DNA from 2 places in the Rahnella aceris genome. Region 2 is predicted to be linked to the other one. Evidence: predicted binding sites of a transcription regulator. Region 2 holds the regulator's gene; the other holds the start of a gene.

Region 1 (9,357 bases), on a different contig from region 2:
GCGCTGGTAACGGGAAATCACGTCACCGATGGTGTAGTTGCGCACGTGTCCCATGTGGAGACGGCCTGATGGATAAGGCAACATGGAGAGGCAGTAATATTTCTCCTTGCCAGGCTGTTCGGTAACTTTGAAGGTTTGCTTCTCTTGCCAGTGAAGCTGAACGTGTGACTCGATGTCTTCTGGACGGTATTGCTCTTGCATGGCGGCCGGTGGTCCTGTGAGTGAAAACAGCTACGCCTGTAGCTCAAAAAGTTTTAATCAAAAGATCCGCATAGCATAGCTGATAAGCGGTTGGAGCAACAACACCCAGCGAAGGCTAAAGGGAATTTCTGTCCGCTTCTGGCGCAATATTCATAATCTGCGAGTCAGCGCGAGATAATCTGCGCAACGGATCAGGGATTTACGACTAAAATAAAGGCAGTGCGTTCCCGCCGTGAAAATGGTTATGACAGTTCAAGGAGAGGAAATATGAGCAATATTACGCAATCTTACCGTCAGTTGGTGACATCACTGACCGAGCGGCTAAAACACGGTGAACGTGATATCAGCGCGCTGGTACAGGATGCCCGCGTCAGACTGCAGGAAGAGGGCAAGCTGACGGAAATCCAGATTGAACAGTTAACGTCGGCGGTACGCCGCGATTTGCACGAATTTGCCCGCAACTATGAAGAAAACCAGCAAGCCGTGGCAGAAGAAGATGACGGCACGGACAGTGTGTTCATGCGGGTCATTAAAGAAAGCTTGTGGAAAGAGCTGGCCGATATGACCGATAAAACCCAGCTGGAATGGAAAGAGGTTTTTAAAGATGTCAGCCATCACGGGATTTATCACAGCGGAGAAGTCGTCGGTCTGGGCAATCTGGTGTGTGAAAACTGTCATTTTCACTTAGCGGTGTATACGCCGGAAATTCTGAGTAAATGCCCGAAATGTGGTAACACTGAGTTTACGCGTCGTCCGTTTGAACCTTAAGCGTCAGACACCTGCCCCAGAGAGTCGGGGCAGGTGTGCTTTCTTTTTTTCAGTGCCGGTCAGTGCAGGATCTTCGCCAGGAAATCCCGGGCGCGATCGGATTCCGGATTATTGAAGAAATCGTCTTTATTGCGATCTTCTACAATCTTGCCTTCATCCATGAAAATCACGCGGTTGGCCACTTTACGGGCGAAGCCCATTTCGTGTGTCACCACCATCATTGTCATACCTTCGTTTGCCAGCTCAACCATAACGTCGAGCACTTCGTTGATCATTTCCGGATCAAGAGCGGACGTCGGTTCGTCAAACAACATCGCGATCGGATCCATACACAATGCACGGGCAATCGCCACACGCTGTTGCTGACCACCGGAAAGCTGGCCGGGGAATTTATTGGCGTGCGCGGACAAACCGACACGATCCAGTAATTTCAGGCCCTTGTCTTTCGCTGCCGCTTTATCACGTTTTAAAACTTTGACTTGCGCCAGTGTCAGGTTATCGATGATGGAAAGGTGCGGGAACAGTTCGAAATGCTGGAAAACCATGCCCACTTTTGCACGCAGTTGCGCCAGATTGGTCTTCTTGTCATTGACCGGCGTCCCGTTGACCAGGATCTCACCTTTCTGAACTGGTTCGAGTCCGTTAACGGTTTTGATCAGCGTCGATTTCCCTGAGCCTGAAGGCCCGCAAACCACCACAACTTCACCTTTTTTAACTTCGGTGCTGCAATCGGTAAGCACCTGAAAGTGCCCGTACCATTTAGAAACATTCTTCAGTGAAATCATGAAACGGTCCTTTTCTTCAAATAACGCACCAGCAAGGAAGCACAAAGGCTGATAACAAAGTAAATAAGTCCTGCAAACAGCACCATCTCAACCAGCGTACCGTCACGGTCACCAATATTAGATGCGCTGCGGAAGAAGTCTGCGAGGCCCAGAACATACACCAGCGAAGTATCCTGGAACAAAACGATCGCCTGCGTCAGCAGTAACGGCACCATCGCGCGGAAAGCCTGCGGCAGGATAACCAGCTTCATGGATTGCCATTGCGTCATACCCAGCGCCAGCGCTGCAGAAGACTGACCGCGTGCGATGCTGATAATCCCTGCGCGGATAATCTCCGAGTAATACGCCGCTTCAAATAACGCAAACGCGACCATCGCAGAAATCAGGCGGATATCGGTTTTAGGTGACAGTCCGAGCACTTTTTGCAGAAAGCCCGGCACAATCAGATAGAACCACAACAGCACCATGACCAGCGGAACCGCGCGGAAAAGGTTGACGTAAGCCGAGGCAAACCAGCTGATCGGCTTGAACGTTGACAGGCGCATGACCGCCAGCAGGGTGCCCCACAAAATACCGACTACAATCGCCAGCGACGTTATCTTCAGCGTAATGACCATGCCTTGCCACAGATAGGGCAGGCCGGGACCAATAGAACTCCAGTCGAATTCATGCATGCTTATTTCCCTCCCATGTTGCCCGGCAGGCGGACTTTACGTTCTACGAAATGCATCAGCAGCATGATGACGGCATTGATAAGGACATAAGCAACGGTGATTGCAGTGAATGATTCATACGCATGCGCGGAGTAATCCAGCAGCTTACCGGCTTGTGCGGCCATATCAACCAGACCAATGGTCGAGGCAATGGCGGAGTTTTTCACCAGGTTAACCATCTCAGAGGTCATTGGCGGCACGATCACGCGGTAAGCATTGGGCAACAGCACATAGCGGTAAGTTTGCGGCAGCGTAAGGCCCATCGCCAGTCCGGCATTGCGTTGTCCGCTTGGCAGGGACTGGATGGCTGCACGCACCTGTTCGCATACACGGGCGGCGGTGAACAACCCGAGGCAAATTACCGAGGAAGTGAAGAACTGTACGTCAGGCGCCAGTTCGGATTTAAACCACATGCCGATATTTTCAGGCAGCAGTTCAGGGACCACCAGATACCAAATGAAGAATTGCACGATTAATGGCACGTTACGGAATAATTCGACGTAACAGGTACCAATACCCGAAAGGATGCGGTTGGGGACGGTACGCAAAATACCGAATAGAGAACCGATGAGGAAGGCGATTATCCATGCGCAAATTGACAGTGCGACAGTGACCTGAAATCCATTCCAAATCCAGCCCAGATAAGTGGTGTTACCGAAGGGGGCTTGTTGCAGAAAAATGCCCCAGTTCCAATCTATTGACATAAAAACTCCGTAAAGCGGGTAAAGGCTTACCCATCTGAGTGATGACGCAATTCGCCTAAAGTGAATGGGAAAGAATGCGGGGTGGGGAACGACCACCCCGCATCTGTATCATCACAGGTTGGTGGTCCAACCTTGTATTTTAGTCACTTTTCACTCTTCTCTTGGTTATACCCGTCCATTTGGTATGACTTACAGCGCCTTATCGTTTGGCGCTTTGAACAGAGCTTTCATGTCATCGGACAGCTCAAAGTTCATATTCAGGTTTTTCGGAGGAATTGGTTTTTTGAACCAGGTTTCAAACCATTTGCCTGCTTCACCGGAGGTTTGTGCCTGCACGATGGTGTCATCAACCAGTTTTTTAAACTCAGCATCGTCTTTACGCATCATGCAGCCATAAGCTTCTTTGGATTGCGGCGTACCGACAATTTCCCAGTTGTCTGGTTTCTTGGCTTTCGCACGTTCACCGGCCAGCAAGGCGTCATCCATCATGAAGGCCACTGCGCGGCCAGTTTCCAGCGTACGGAAGGAGTCACCGTGGTCTTTGGCACTGATGATGCGCAGATCCAGTTTTTTCTCTTCGTTCAGCTTGTTCAGCAGAACTTCGGAAGTCGTACCGGAGGTTACAACAACAGTTTTGCCTTTAAGGTCAGTGAAATCTTTAATCTCTGAACCTTTTTTCACCAGCAGACGTGTACCGATCACAAAGATGGTGTCAGAGAAGGCTGCTTGTTGCTGACGTTCCAGGTTGTTGGTGGTTGAACCACATTCGAAATCGTAGGTGCCGTTTTGCAGCAGCGGGATACGGTTCTGCGAAGTGATTGGCATCATTTTGACCTGCAGGTCAGGCAGGTTCAGTTTTTTCTTCACTGCGTCAACGATAGCGTCAGAATAGTCCTGTGAATAACCCACAACTTTTTGTTCGTTGTTGTAGTAAGAGAATGGCACTGAGGATTCACGGTGACCCACCACGATAACGCCATTGTCTTTAATTTTTTTCAGGGTGCCGGTCAGTTCTTCTGCGTGAGCAAAGCTGCTCACGGTAACGCTTGCCAACAGTACTGATAACGCCAATTTGCGCAATTGCATGTCCAACTCCTTGCTGTCATTAGGGATCCAAACTCAGGGATCAGAAAGTACTAATGCCTCGTCATATGAAGCTAGAAAATAGCTGAATGTGAATATTATGAAACCACATTGTTTCTTTTTTGAGACGAGACACGCACCAAATCAAAGCAATCAAACGGCTATGCACCCGGAAAGTGCATGAGGAGCAGCCTGTTTGTACCAAAATGATGCATCCCGTCATAAAAAGTAACTAATCAGATATCTTTCAATCAGATGTAGCAAGAGTCGTGCCAAATGGCCTGATTTAACTTCATAAGCGGGCAAATCGGCAGCGCTTAATGCCGCAGTCGAAACAATCGGCAGCAGGTAAAAGGGGAGGGGTATTGAGATTAAAAAGGGGTGCTACAAAAAAGAACAGACACCCGGAGGTGCCTGTTTTAGAAACAAAACGCTTGTACTCAGGATTTACGGCGACCCAACCACAGCGCAACTGCCGCCATGACTGCCGTAGCAAACCACACCGGCCACCAGCCAGCCCGGGCATAAGGTGTCATACCCGTTGTCGGTGTGACCTTCACGTTCAGCACCTGACGGGTAAACTGCGGAATTTCGTGGGTCACATCGCCCTGAGCATCAACGACGGCGGTAATGCCATTATTGGTGCTGCGCAGCAACGGACGGCCCAGTTCCAGCGAACGCATTCGCGCCATCTGGAAGTGTTGCCATGGGCCAATCGAATGACCAAACCAGGCATCGTTTGAAATCGTCAGCAGGAAATTAGTATCCGGTTGCAGATTGTCGCGCACCTGTTCGCCGAAGACGACTTCGTAACAAATCGCCGTGGTCAGATTCAGGCCACTGACAAACAACGGTTTCTGCACGTAATCACCACTGGTCAGCCCGGACATCGGCAAATCGAAGAAAGGTGCCAGCGGGCGAAGAATGGCTTCCAGCGGTACGAACTCTCCAAAAGGCACCAGATGATGTTTGTTGAAGCGGTTTTCGTCAGGATAGTGATAGGGCTTTTCACCGCCGAGCACGATGGCGCTGTTATACACTTTCATGCCTTCTTCATTGCGACGGGCATCGATAATGCCGGTGATTAACTGGGTGCCGTGTGAGCGGTAGATATTATCCACCATGCTCAGGAAGCCCTGCTGATCGGATTCAATGTCTGAAATTGCTGATTCCGGCCAGATGATCATGCTGGATTTACCCACGTACGGGCGGCTGAGATCCAGATAGGTCTGCAGCGCACTTTCCAGTGCTTTCGGATCCCATTTCATGGACTGTGGAATGTTGCCCTGAACCAGTGCCACATCGACCGTTTTATCTGGCTGTTCCTGATACCAGTGGATATAACGCAGCGGCCACGGCAGTAACAGCATGGCAACAGCGATAATTCCCGGTGTGACGCGACGCTGATGTACTGCGTACACAATCAGTCCGCTCAGCGAGGTGAGTAAAATCGTGATGCCGTCGACGCCGGTAATCGGCGCGAGGCCTTTCAGCGGACCGTCGATCTGGCTGTAGCCGAACTGTAACCACGGGAAACCGGTCAGCACCCAGCCGCGCAGGAATTCAGTAACTTGCCACAAGGCGGGCGCGCCAAGTGCCAGTTTCCACCAGGTGGTTTTCGGCCACAGTTTGCTGAACAAGCCGGCAAACAACATCGTGTACAGCGATAAATACGCTGCCAGCAAGACCACCAGGAAAAGGTTGATCGCTTCCGGCATGCCGCCAAACGTGGCGATGCTGACATAAACCCAGTTTACGCCGCTGCCAAAAAGACCCATTCCCCAGAAAAAGCCGATGAGCGCGGCCTGAGCCGGACGACGATCGAGCGTTAATGCCAGCAGACCGCACAGCGAAATGATCGCCGCAGGCCAGAAGTCATAAGGGGAAAATGACAGCGTGCCACAGGCACCGAAAAAGAGCGCCAGCAGGGCGCGAACCCGCTGGCGTTGATATAAAGAGGCAATTGCCATGAAGTAATTATTCTTCCAGTATCGGTTGCGGCGCGTCGTCCGGTATTTTTACATGAACCTGAATGATACGACGGCTGTCAGCCATCGCAACCTTGAACAGGTAACCGTCAATTTCAATGCTTTCACCACGCGCCGGTAAATGGCCGAATGACTGCATGACCAGACCACCAATCGTATCGACTTCGTCGTCACTGTAATGGGTCCGGAACACTTCATTAAAATCTTCGATCGGTGCCAGTGCGCGGACGGTGTAGGTATGGCGGCTGAGCTGACGGATATCCAGATCTTCTGCTTCATCGTACTCATCATCGATTTCGCCGACGATCAGTTCGAGAATATCTTCTATGGTTACCAGACCTGAAACGCCGCCGAATTCATCAACGACAATCGCCATGTGGTAACGCTGTGAGCGGAATTCCTTCAGCATGCGGTCTACGCGTTTGCTTTCAGGGACAACGACCGCGGTTCTCAGCACTTTATCTATGCTGAATGGCTCAGACTCTGTGCGCATAAACGGCAGCAGGTCTTTGGCCATCAGGATGCCTTCAATGTGATCCTTATCTTCGCTGATCACCGGGAAGCGTGAGTGTGCAGATTCAATAATGACATCGAGGCACTCTTCCAGCGGCTGGTTGCGTTTTAGCGTGATCATTTGTGAACGTGGGATCATGATGTCCCGGACGCGCTGCTCGGCGATATCCATCACGCCTTCCAGCATGTCACGGGTATCGGGGTCGATCAGATCGTTTTGTTCTGAATCACGGATCAGCTCAACCAAATCGCCACGGTTTTTTGGTTCACCGTGAAAAAGCTGGCTAAGGATAAGGGAAAAGAAGCCCTTCTTGGGACTGGGGCTGTCACTATTTTGTGAATGGTCATCGCTCATGGCGTTTGGTTTTTTTTACTCGTAGTTAGTGAAAATTATGCGAAACGCCTGCGGATAAACACGTTATCAGGCAGGCATTACGCGAGTTTACTGTGAAGCTTAGTTATCTTCTTTCTCTGAAATATACGGATCCGGATACCCCAGACCCTGCATGATTTCAGTTTCAATCGATTCCATTTCTTCGGCTTCTTCGTCAACGATATGGTCATAGCCCAGCAAATGCAAACTGCCGTGAATGACCATATGCGCCCAGTGAGCCAGAAGTTCTTTGTCCTGCTCTTTTGCTTCTTTCTCCACAACCTGGCGACAAATAATCAGGTCGCCAAGAAGCGGCATCTCCATACCAGGAGGTGCTTCGAACGGAAAGGATAACACGTTGGTCGGTTTATCCATCCCACGATAAGTCATATTAAGTTCATGACTTTCAGGGATATCGACCAGACGGATTGTGACTTCTGATTCTTCCTGAAACTGAGGAAGAACCGCTTCAAGCCAGGTCTGGAAATCATTTTCTGACGGTAAACCTGCTGCATCTTCGCAGGCAATTTGTAAATCGAGGATTACCGTGTTCATTGACTGGCCTGTTGTGTTGAGCTGTTCTGATGTTCATGTTTACGCTCTGCGGCAATCGCATCGCGGCGTTTTTGATCTTCTTCTTCCCAGGCTTCGTACGCGACAACAATGCGCGCAACGACCGGATGACGTACCACGTCTTCACTGTGGAAGAAGTTAAAGCTGAGTTCTTCGACTGACGACAGCACTTCAATCGCATGACGAAGCCCTGATTTCTGATGACGCGGCAAGTCGATTTGCGTCACGTCACCGGTGATCACCGCTTTGGAGTTAAAGCCAATACGGGTCAGGAACATCTTCATTTGTTCGATAGACGTGTTCTGGCTTTCATCAAGGATAATAAAAGCGTCGTTCAATGTACGTCCACGCATGTAAGCCAGCGGGGCGACTTCAATAACGTTGCGCTCAATCAGTTTTTCAACTTTCTCAAAACCGAGCATTTCGAACAATGCGTCATACAGCGGGCGCAGATATGGGTCAACTTTCTGACTGAGATCCCCCGGCAGGAAGCCCAGTTTTTCACCGGCTTCAACGGCAGGGCGGGTCAGAAGAATGCGGCGCACTTCCTGACGCTCCAGCGCATCCACCGCAGCAGCCACGGCCAGATATGTTTTACCGGTACCTGCAGGACCGATCCCGAAGGTGATGTCGTGGTCGAGAATGTTGGCGATATACTGCGCCTGATTGGGCGTGCGCGGCTTCACCATGCCACGCTTGGTTTTGATGATGACCGCTTTGCCGAAGTCGGGCACACTTTCTGCTGTTTGTTCCAGTACCCGGCTTTCTTTGATCGCCAGATGAATTTTTTCAGGATCGATATCCTGGATCTCACCGCGCAGCGGCGCAGTGTCAACGTATAAATCACGCAGGATGTCGGCGGCTGCCGCAACCGGCAGGCTCTTTCCGACCAATTTAAACGCGTTATCACGACGGTTGATTTCAACGCCCAACCGGCGCTCCAGTTGTTTGATATTGTCATCAAACGGCCCGCACAGGCTCAGCAAACGCTGGTTGTCTTCGGGCTCCAGTAAAATCTCTTGTGTTACAACGTTCAAACGAATCCTCTGGGTCACTTCGGACCAGTTGTCATTTCACCCGGCTGAGTCACTGCTTTCAGCCGCCAACCATACCTGACTTAATAATACATGCCCTTGGCAAAATATGCTGCGCCGTGGCAGCAGTTGCAGGCACCGTCATCCGGATATGCGGCCTTTGCTGGAAAATTAAACCCTTATGATGAGGTTATTACCGAAAATCTCAAAAGAAACAGGACGCCGGAGCGCCCTGTTGATTTCAGGCTGTGCATTATTCTGGTGGTTCAGGGTTGATATAGTCCAACGCCCAATTCATTTTCTTTGCGGGTGCGTTCGATAACTGATTGTGGTGATTCATGCAGGCGAAGCGCCATCTGTTCTTCCGTACGGACAACCACACCGCGCAGTGAGTTGGCATACACGTCGACAATTTCGACATCAACGAACTTACCAATCATGTCCGGTGTGCCTTCGAAGTTGACCACGCGGTTGCATTCGGTACGGCCGGTCAGCTCCATAATGTCCTTGCGGGACGTGCCTTCCACCAGAATACGCTGAACAGTACCCAGCGTGGCGCGGCTAAAGCGCATGACTTGCTGTGTGATTCTGTCCTGTAACAGCGCCAGACGCTGTTTCTTCT
Region 2 (9,357 bases):
TGCAGGATAACGGTAAGCCGATTAAAGGCCATGCACAGAAAGTCCGCTACGAAGTGGAAAATGACCTCGTCACGCTGACCGGCAACGCTTACCTTGAGCAACTGGACAGCAATGTGAAAGGCGACCGTATTACCTATCTGGTACAGAAACAGCAAATGGAAGCCTTTAGTGATAAAGGTAACCGTGTGACGACCGTTCTGGTACCTTCGCAGCTGCAACAAAAAACGCCTGCAGCGGGCGGCCAGCCGACCAAAAAGAGTAACTGATATTTTATGGCTAAATTAATCGCAGAGAATCTGGCAAAGGCATACAAAGGCCGTAAGGTCGTTGAAGATGTCAGTCTGATGGTCAACTCGGGTGAAATCGTCGGGTTATTAGGGCCAAACGGTGCGGGTAAAACCACCACCTTTTACATGGTCGTGGGCATCGTCCAGCGCGATGCGGGCCGCATTATCGTTGATGATGAAGACATCAGCCTGCTGCCGCTGCATACCCGCGCCCGTCGCGGTATTGGCTATCTTCCGCAGGAAGCCTCCATTTTCCGTCGTCTGAGCGTATTTGATAACCTGATGGCGGTGCTGCAGATCCGTGACGATCTGACCAAAGAACAGCGTAATGACCGCGCTAATGAATTAATGGAAGAGTTCCATATTTCTCATTTGCGCGATAACCTCGGTCAGTCACTGTCTGGTGGTGAACGCCGTCGTGTTGAAATTGCCCGTGCACTGGCAGCGAACCCTAAATTCATCCTGCTGGATGAACCGTTCGCCGGGGTTGACCCGATTTCCGTTATCGACATCAAAAAAATCATTGAGCATTTACGTGACAGCGGCCTCGGCGTACTGATCACTGACCATAACGTTCGCGAAACACTCGACGTTTGTGAACGCGCGTATATCGTCAGTCAGGGGAAATTGATCGCCCACGGCACGCCAGCCGACATTCTTGCTGATGAACAAGTTAAACGTGTTTATCTTGGTGAAGAATTCCGTCTGTGATCTGTGCCGCCGGAACCGTGCCTGTTTCAACCTACACTGAAACAGGCCGTCTCTGACAGAAGTGTTGCCGTTTTCACTCATCAACGGAATTAAGCCAAGATATGAAGCAAGGTTTGCAACTCAGACTCAGCCAACAACTGGCAATGACTCCTCAGTTACAACAGGCCATCCGCTTGTTGCAACTATCCACGCTTGAGCTCCAGCAGGAGATCCAACTCGCGCTGGAGAGCAACCCTCTGTTGGAACAAACCGACCTTCATGAAGAAATCGACTCGGTAGAAACCACCGACAGCGAAGGGTTAGACACCCGCGAGGCACTCGAGCAGAAAGACATGCCGGAAGAGTTGCCGCTGGACGCCACCTGGGATGAGATTTACACCGCAGGCACGCCGTCAGGCACCGGCAATGATTACAGCGACGATGAGCTACCGATTTACCAGGGCGAAACCACGCAGACACTTCAGGATTACCTGATGTGGCAGGTCGAGCTGACGCCGTTCTCTGATACCGATGCCGCGATTGCCACGTCAATCGTCGATGCAGTGGATGACACCGGTTACCTGACCGTCTCCCTTGACGACATTCTTGAAAGCGTCGGTGATGAAAATGTCACCATGGACGAAGTCGAAGCCGTACTTAAGCGCGTTCAGCGTTTTGATCCGGTGGGTGTCGCCGCCCGTGACCTGCGCGACTGCCTGCTGATCCAGCTTTCTCAATATGCGACTGACACGCCTTTCATCACTGAAGCCCGTCTTATCATCAGCGAACATCTCGATTTGCTGGCGAACCATGATTTCCGCGCACTTATGCGATCAACCCGGTTAAAAGAAGATACACTGAAAGGAGCGATGCTCCTGATCCAGTCTCTTGATCCGCGTCCGGGCCAGTCTATCAACACCGGCGAATCCGAATACGTGATCCCGGATGTGCTGGTGCGTAAAGTGTCAGGTGTCTGGGCGGTAGAACTCAATTCCGACAGCATTCCGCGTCTGAAGATTAACCAGCAGTACGCCGCGATGGGGAATTCCGCACGCAGCGACAGCGACGGGCAATTTATCCGCAGCAATCTGCAGGAAGCCAAGTGGTTAATCAAAAGCCTGGAAAGCCGTAACGACACGCTGTTGAAAGTGACGCGCTGCATCGTTGAGCAGCAGCAGGCGTTCTTTGAACTGGGTGAAGAATTTATGAAACCTATGGTACTGGCAGATATTGCCAGTGCCGTGGAAATGCACGAATCGACGATTTCACGTGTGACGACGCAGAAGTTCCTGCACAGCCCGCGTGGCATTTTCGAACTGAAGTATTTCTTCTCCAGCCATGTCAGTACAGACAGCGGTGGCGAGGCATCGTCAACCGCGATCCGGGCGCTGGTGAAGAAATTAATCGCAGCGGAGAATCCTGTAAAACCGCTCAGTGACAGTAAGTTAGCGACCCTGCTTTCCGATCAGGGAATTATGGTTGCGCGTCGGACTGTCGCCAAATACCGAGAGTCTTTGTCCATCCCGCCCTCAAACCAACGTAAACAGTTAGTTTGACCTCAACAGAGAAGGAAGACATTATGCAGCTCAACATTACCGGACATCACATTGAGATCACGGATCCCCTGAGAGAGTTCATCACGTCGAAGCTGGCTAAGCTTGAGCAGTATTTCGACAGGATTAATCAGGTGTATGTGGTGTTGAGCGTGGAAAAGGTGCAGAAAGTAGCGGAAGCCACTTTGCATGTGAACGGAGGCGAATTACATGCCACCTCGGAACATCAGGATATGTACGCAGCGATTGACGGACTGGTTGATAAACTGGCCCGACAGTTGAATAAACATAAAGACAAACTGAAACAGCACTGACATTCATGTAGCCAACCCTGTGCTACAAACCTTCGGGCATCGGCTTGTGACCTTCGGGAAACGAGCCGATATAGCTTTAAGGGTGAAACAGCGCAAAAGTGAAAGATGACATGATTAACGATACTGCAATGCAATTAACGTCGGTGCTTAATGCCGAATGCACCAAAAGCGGCGTTCATTGCGCCAGCAAAAAACGCGCACTGGAAATCATCAGTGAGTTGGCCGCCAAACAATTAAATTTGTCGCCGCAGGTGATTTTTGACGCCATTTTGACCCGTGAACGTATGGGGAGCACCGGGATCGGTGCCGGGATCGCCATCCCGCACGGTAAGCTGGAAGAAGACACTTTACGTGCCGTCGGCGTATTCATTCAGCTTGAACAACCGATTGCTTTTGACGCCATCGATAATCAGCCGGTAGATTTGCTTTTTGCCTTGCTGGTACCGGCAGATCAATGTAAAACCCATTTACATACATTATCTTTAGTCGCTAAGAAATTAGCTGATAAAACAGTGTGTCGCCGTCTGCGTGGCGCGCAAAGTGACGAAGAACTGTTCCAGATAATGACTGAAAACGAATAAATTGCTGATTCCCGGTACAGTGCCGGGAAAATGAATTCTGCACACTGAATGCCAGGGGAGTGACACCATGGTGCTGATGATTGTCAGCGGCCGTTCCGGTTCCGGGAAGTCGGTTGCCCTACGGGCACTAGAAGACATGGGTTTTTACTGTGTGGACAACCTGCCGGTGGTGTTATTGCCGCAGCTTGCCCAGACCCTTGTTGAACGTAATACATCAGCGGCCGTCAGCATTGACGTCCGTAACATGCCGGAAACACCGGAAGTTTATGAGTATGCGATGTCACAACTGCCGGAGAGCTTCTCACCGCAGTTGTTATTCCTTGATGCCGACCGCAATACTCTGATCCGCCGCTACAGCGACACCCGTCGTCTGCACCCGCTTTCCAGCAAAAATCTGTCCCTCGAAAGTGCCATTGATGAAGAAGCCGATCTGCTCGAACCACTGCGTTCGTCTGCGGATTTGATCATCGACACCTCCGAAATGTCCGTGCATGAACTGGCAGAAATGCTGCGTACCCGTCTGCTGGGTAAACGCGAGCGCGAACTGACGATGGTGTTCGAATCCTTCGGTTTCAAACACGGCATTCCGATTGATGCGGATTATGTTTTCGATGTGCGTTTTCTGCCAAACCCGCACTGGGATCCGAAACTGCGTCCGATGACAGGCCTTGATAAGCCGGTCGCGGCGTTCCTTGACCGTCATACTGAAGTGCACAACTTTATTTACCAGACCCGCAGCTACCTCGAACAATGGCTGCCGATGCTGGAAACGAACAACCGCAGCTATCTGACCGTCGCCATTGGCTGTACCGGCGGTAAACACCGTTCGGTCTATATCGCAGAGCAACTGGCCGACTATTTCCGTTCCCGCGGGAAAAATGTGCAATCCCGCCATCGCACGCTGGAAAAACGCAAATCATGACGGTGAAACAAACGGTAGAAATCAAAAACCGGTTGGGTATGCATGCCCGCCCGGCAATGAAGTTGTTTGAACTGGTGCAGAGCTTTGAATCAGAAGTGATGCTGCGCAACGACACGGGCATTGAAGCGGAAGCCAGCAGTGTCATCGCGCTGCTGATGCTCGATTCCCCGAAAGGTCAGAAAATCGAAATCGAAGCCACCGGCCCCGATGAAGAACAGGCATTGACGGCAGTGGTAAATCTGATTAATTCAGGTTTTGATGAAGACTGATAATTAACGCACTCTTTGAGCCGTATTAAATGCGGCTTAAACAGTCGATTGCAATGGCCTTGAAACTCTCAAAGTTTTCGCTGCTCAGCAGACGGCTCATTGAGCGTTCCCGCACAAACGTCACGAACAAATCGTAAATCGCCATCGCCTCTTCATAATCTGCCTTGCTGATTGCCAGCAGGAAAATCACGTGTGCTGTCTCCCCTTCTCCCCACGCAATGCCCTGCGGAGAGAGCAACGTTATCACCACGGTTTTCTTCGCCAGCAGCCCCAGCGAGTGCGGCAGCGCAATCCCTTCCCCCAGCATGGTCGAGACAATTTCCTCGCGCTCAACCACCGACGGATAAAACGCCTGATCGACGTAGCCTTCGGCTTCCAGCTGAGAGCACACATGGCGGAATAACTCCGCCTGCGTCATCGGTTCATCGATGATCATGAAGTGTTTTTCGTCGAAGAATTTTTCCAGCATATAAGGCCGGGTGCGATCAACCAGTACCAGCTTGCCAAGCTGCTCCATCTGGTATTCGGTCGGGAATGGCGACAGCACCACCACCGGTTTATTCTTCTCGCTGATGCGGGCGTTGGAGATGATGAAATCTTCGTCGATGTGTTCCAGTTGTTCGTAATCCCGCAACGTCACCACCTGTTTCATCACCAGCTGCGGATATTTGCGGCTAATCTGCGCCTGAATCATACGGATGGTCGAATTGCCGGTGTCGCATACCAGCATCACCTGCGGATGTCGCTGATAACCGATGTTGTAATGCCGCTCCAGCCCGACGCCGATATGCAGCACAAGAAACCCAATCTCGTTTTCACTCAGGGTGTACGGCGTGTATTTCCCCCAGCTCGACACCGCCGCCAGCGTGACGTCATACGCCATCGGGTAATGCTGTTTGATGTTGTTCAGCAGCGGGTTGGGGATATTAATCTGGTATTTCACCCGCGTAATCATGGTTTTGATATGCGTCAGCAGATCAGCGCGCAGCTGTTTATCACCTTGTAAATCATAACTATAGTGCGAATTGATATACGACAGGATGTAATCGACCAGCGATTCGTCATCGTCAGCATTAATGTCCGTTGGCAGGATTTGCTGCACGCGACGCGCGGCGATATTCACCCGCAGATAAGCTTCTTCAGAGGCCGGAATTTCCTTGCCCACCAGACTTTTCAGCTCCGCAGCCAGCCGCACAGAAACGTGTTTGACCGCCGGGTCACCGTCTTCAGCATCAAAATCAGTCAGCGGATAACCGCCGGCAATGCGTTTAATGGCCACCGCGCAATAGAGAATCAGATATTGTTCACCTTCGTCGGTCAGTTGAATAGAAGACTGCGTCAGAAGCTGATGCATAAAGCGCGTCAGCGGCACCAGCGCTTCCGACTCCAGGCTTTCCGCCTTCAGCAGCGGATTGGCCTGTTCTTCGGCATCGAGCTGGAACAACAAGTCGGTCAGGCAGGCGCGGATTGCCAGCTCCGCACCAAACAGCTTCATGCCATAGCGCGGCTTGGTTTCAATATTCAGATGATAGCGGGCCAGATGCTCCCTTACCTCAGCCATATCATTTTGCAGGGTTCCCCGGCTGACAAACCATTCATCAGCCAGATCTTCCAGCTTTAATGAAAAAGCTGAGGTCAAAAAGCGGATCAGCAGCGTCTTCACCCGCTCTGCGGCCGTACGCGGCGTCGGATTCGGTTTACGTTGTGTCGACTGCTGTAACGACGAGAACAGGCTCTGATCATCAACGCGCAGCTGATACCCGCTGCCACGGTTGTGTACGAAGGTCGCGCCATAGTCCGCGATGATTTCATTAAGCGCAGTGATATCCGCACGGACCGTCCGCGTCGACACCGACAGGCGTTTTGCCAGTTCATCCTGAGGCAGCGTTTCGGTTTGCAGCGCATCAAACAGTTGCGCCAGACGTTGATTGGGAAATCTCACCATTGTTCTTCCATATTATTCCGGCTACGGCGCGATCACCCTTTACGACGAACTGCCGACCGCCACAGAGTCATCGATAAACGCGGTTTGCCGTTTTCGGCAAATACCTTGAATCAGGTGATGTTATCGCTTCGTTGATTGATTGCGTAAATATATTTGCCATCCGGTAACAACATCAGTGTGCCCGGACGGCTTACCGCGCAGGAAAGGTCAGAACCTTCAGCCCACCAGCTTTTTGACGCTGGCCAGCAGGGTTTTCACATCGTCAGGACGGGTGTTACCGGTGGCGCTGTCGATAATCGAGCTGTAGATATGCGGGATGATTTTAGTGACGCCCGCCGCCAGCGCGATTTCCATAATCGGCTCGAAGTTTTCTAAATCGATACCGCCGGTCGGTTCCAGCCAGAAATCCTGTTCCGCACAGGCACGGGCCACGGCAGCGAATTCATCACGGGTTTTCAGGCCACCCATCGGGAAATATTTCACCGAGCTGCCGCCCATATCTTTCAGCAGCGCAATGGCGGTTTCCACCGGCACGATGGCGTCCGCAGAAGCAGAACTCAGCGGTCCGGTATTGATCTTCACAAAGCCGGGTTTACCGGTGGGTGAAATCAGACCGTTGACCACGCTGTCGTTTTGCCCAAGCATTCCACGGCTGGTACCGACGCCGGTAAAGACCTGATTGACGTGCTGCGGCTGAACCTGCGCTGAAATCTGGCTGACCATCAGAGACTGACGCGGATCGCCCGCGCCTAAACCGACAGACAACGCGTTTTCAATCAATGCGGCATACTCTTTCATGTCCGCCACCGCACTCGCGACGTCTGGATAATTTTTGGAAAGCACACCGACCAGTACATGACCTTCTGCCGCTTCATAGATATCACGGGCATTGTCTTTCGAGCCCGCCAGCACATTCAGGCACACGCGGTCACGATAGAAATTTGGGGTCAGCTTCATGCTTTGTCTCCGCTGAAAAGTTGTTTAAAACGTTGTGCGACGATGGTGAGCTGCGGCGGCGTCACGCTGCGCACATCGACTTCGATCTTGCCTTCGTTGGCGCGGTAGCCACGGAAATAAATCGCGATATCGCCGTTTTTCATGGCGTCCACAATGGCTTTGGTTTTCCAGCCCAGTACCGCTTCATCGAAAGTGATTTCCGTACGGGCGATATCACGTCCGGCGCTGTCCCAGACCACGCGTCCGGTAACACCGCTGATTTCATTCAGGCTGGCGATAAATGGCGTCATCTTGTCGACCATTTCCTGCCCGGTGGTTTTCGGCAAGGTGAGATAGCTTTCGATAGCCTGCGTCAGGCCAAGAATGCCTTCTTTGCCGACTTTCATCGCACGACCAATCCCGCCCGATTGCAGTTTTACCCATTCGACATACTGTTTTTTGCCGAGCACCAGCCCGCTGGTCGGCCCTTCGATGGCCTTCGCGCCACTGTAAATCACCAGATCCGCACCCATCTCGTAATAACAGGTCAGATCTTCTTCCGCGGCGGCATCGACGATCAGCGGCACATTGTGCTTACGCGCCACTTCAGCGGCTTCCGCAACCGACAAAATGCTTTTCTGCACTGAGTGGTGCGATTTTATGTACATGATTGCAGCGGTACGCGGGGTGATGCAGGCCGCGAGTTGTGCGGCAGAACATTCGTTGGCATAACCGGCTTCTACCACCTTGCCACCGCCCATCGTCACCATCGTCGCGACCGGTGCACCGAAATTCACGTTATGGCCTTTTGGCAGAACGATATCGTGCGGGATTTCCAGTGGCGCGGCGTGCAGGTTTTCCAGCAGCCAGGCGTCATCTTTGACGATCACCGCCGCCACAGATTGCGCGATCCCGGCAGAAGCGCAGGAAACCACCACCGCGTTTTCGACGTTTAGCAGTTTCGCGATGTAAGCGCCGGTTTTGTTCACCAGATCTTTCATCTCAAAGTAATGATTCAGACCGGTATTCACCACTGCTGCGACTTCTTCACGCGGCGTGGAAACGCCCAGCGCTGTCATACGACCGGAAGCATTAATGACTTGTTTTAACTGGTACTTTTCATACAGCGATTGTTCAGAAGACATGAGCAGATTTCCCTTCTTCGGTTAACAGAGTGACGCCCGCGACCACAGCGGCCAGAGGCACCAGCAAACTTTCGCCTTTCACGGACTGTCCTTCGGAATCGATAAACACCTGCGGCGCCTGACGGAGTTCGAACAGGGTCAGATCGGCGTCGGCACCGATTTGCAGACGACCTTTGGCAGGAAGACGCAGCGCATCAGCGGCATGCGATGTAACGCAATCAATCACCTGCGGCAATGTCAGGCCGACGCTGAAGAATTTCGACATCACCGTCGCCAGGCTGTGCACCGGCCCGTTGAGGCGATTGCGGCAATAAATATCGGAACTGATGGTGTGCGGCAAAATGCCCTGCTTAATGGCCAGCTCTGCCACTTCAAAGCTGAAACTCGCGGTGCCGTGACCGACATCCAGCAGCACGCCACGGCTGAGCGCCCGCTTAACGGAATCACGCAGCACGCCTTCCGGCGAGAGAATACGGTTCGGCTTGCCGTTATAGCAGTGGGTAATGATGTCGCCCGAGGTCAGTAAATCTGCGATTTCGTCGAGGTTCGGCGGGTTATTACCGATATGCACCATCAGGGGCAGGTCATCGTTTTCCTGCTGAATTTCTTTGGCGCGCACCAGTGGCTTAATGCCGTTCTGGCCGACCACACTGCTGCTCATGCGCGCTTTGATGCCAATGATAAAACCGGGATTTCGCGCGATGGCGTCACGCAC

The links. Region 2 encodes sigma-54, which starts transcription at its own class of promoters, with help from an activator protein. Its sites were predicted from a motif close to GTTGGCACANNTTTCGCTNT; they were not measured.
Region 1: GW591_RS10835 (amino acid ABC transporter substrate-binding protein) is a predicted target of sigma-54. The motif match lies at 4,512-4,531, and genes of this name have one in related genera.

What each region holds. Positions count from the first base shown of each region.
Region 1 covers NZ_JAADJV010000001.1:2,360,100-2,369,456, reverse strand. Annotated here, with positions in the region: gene leuS (leucine--tRNA ligase) at 1-201, opposite strand, end outside; gene GW591_RS10855 (zinc ribbon-containing protein) at 469-969, shown strand; gene GW591_RS10850 (amino acid ABC transporter ATP-binding protein) at 1,029-1,754, opposite strand; gene gltK (glutamate/aspartate ABC transporter permease GltK) at 1,751-2,428, opposite strand; gene GW591_RS10840 (amino acid ABC transporter permease) at 2,431-3,171, opposite strand; gene GW591_RS10835 (amino acid ABC transporter substrate-binding protein) at 3,361-4,257, opposite strand; gene lnt (apolipoprotein N-acyltransferase) at 4,695-6,224, opposite strand; gene corC (CNNM family magnesium/cobalt transport protein CorC) at 6,232-7,110, opposite strand; gene ybeY (rRNA maturation RNase YbeY) at 7,210-7,683, opposite strand; gene GW591_RS10815 (PhoH family protein) at 7,680-8,756, opposite strand; gene miaB (tRNA (N6-isopentenyl adenosine(37)-C2)-methylthiotransferase MiaB) at 9,002-9,357, opposite strand, start outside.
Region 2 covers NZ_JAADJV010000002.1:541,640-550,996, forward strand. Annotated here, with positions in the region: gene lptA (lipopolysaccharide ABC transporter substrate-binding protein LptA) at 1-266, shown strand, start outside; gene lptB (LPS export ABC transporter ATP-binding protein) at 273-998, shown strand; gene rpoN (RNA polymerase factor sigma-54) at 1,100-2,533, shown strand; gene hpf (ribosome hibernation promoting factor) at 2,557-2,844, shown strand; gene ptsN (PTS IIA-like nitrogen regulatory protein PtsN) at 2,943-3,425, shown strand; gene rapZ (RNase adapter RapZ) at 3,493-4,347, shown strand; gene npr (PTS phosphocarrier protein NPr) at 4,344-4,616, shown strand; gene GW591_RS14855 (BglG family transcription antiterminator) at 4,642-6,561, opposite strand; gene dagF (2-dehydro-3-deoxy-phosphogluconate aldolase) at 6,778-7,518, opposite strand; gene GW591_RS14865 (DgaE family pyridoxal phosphate-dependent ammonia lyase) at 7,515-8,642, opposite strand; gene GW591_RS14870 (amidohydrolase/deacetylase family metallohydrolase) at 8,632-9,357, opposite strand, start outside.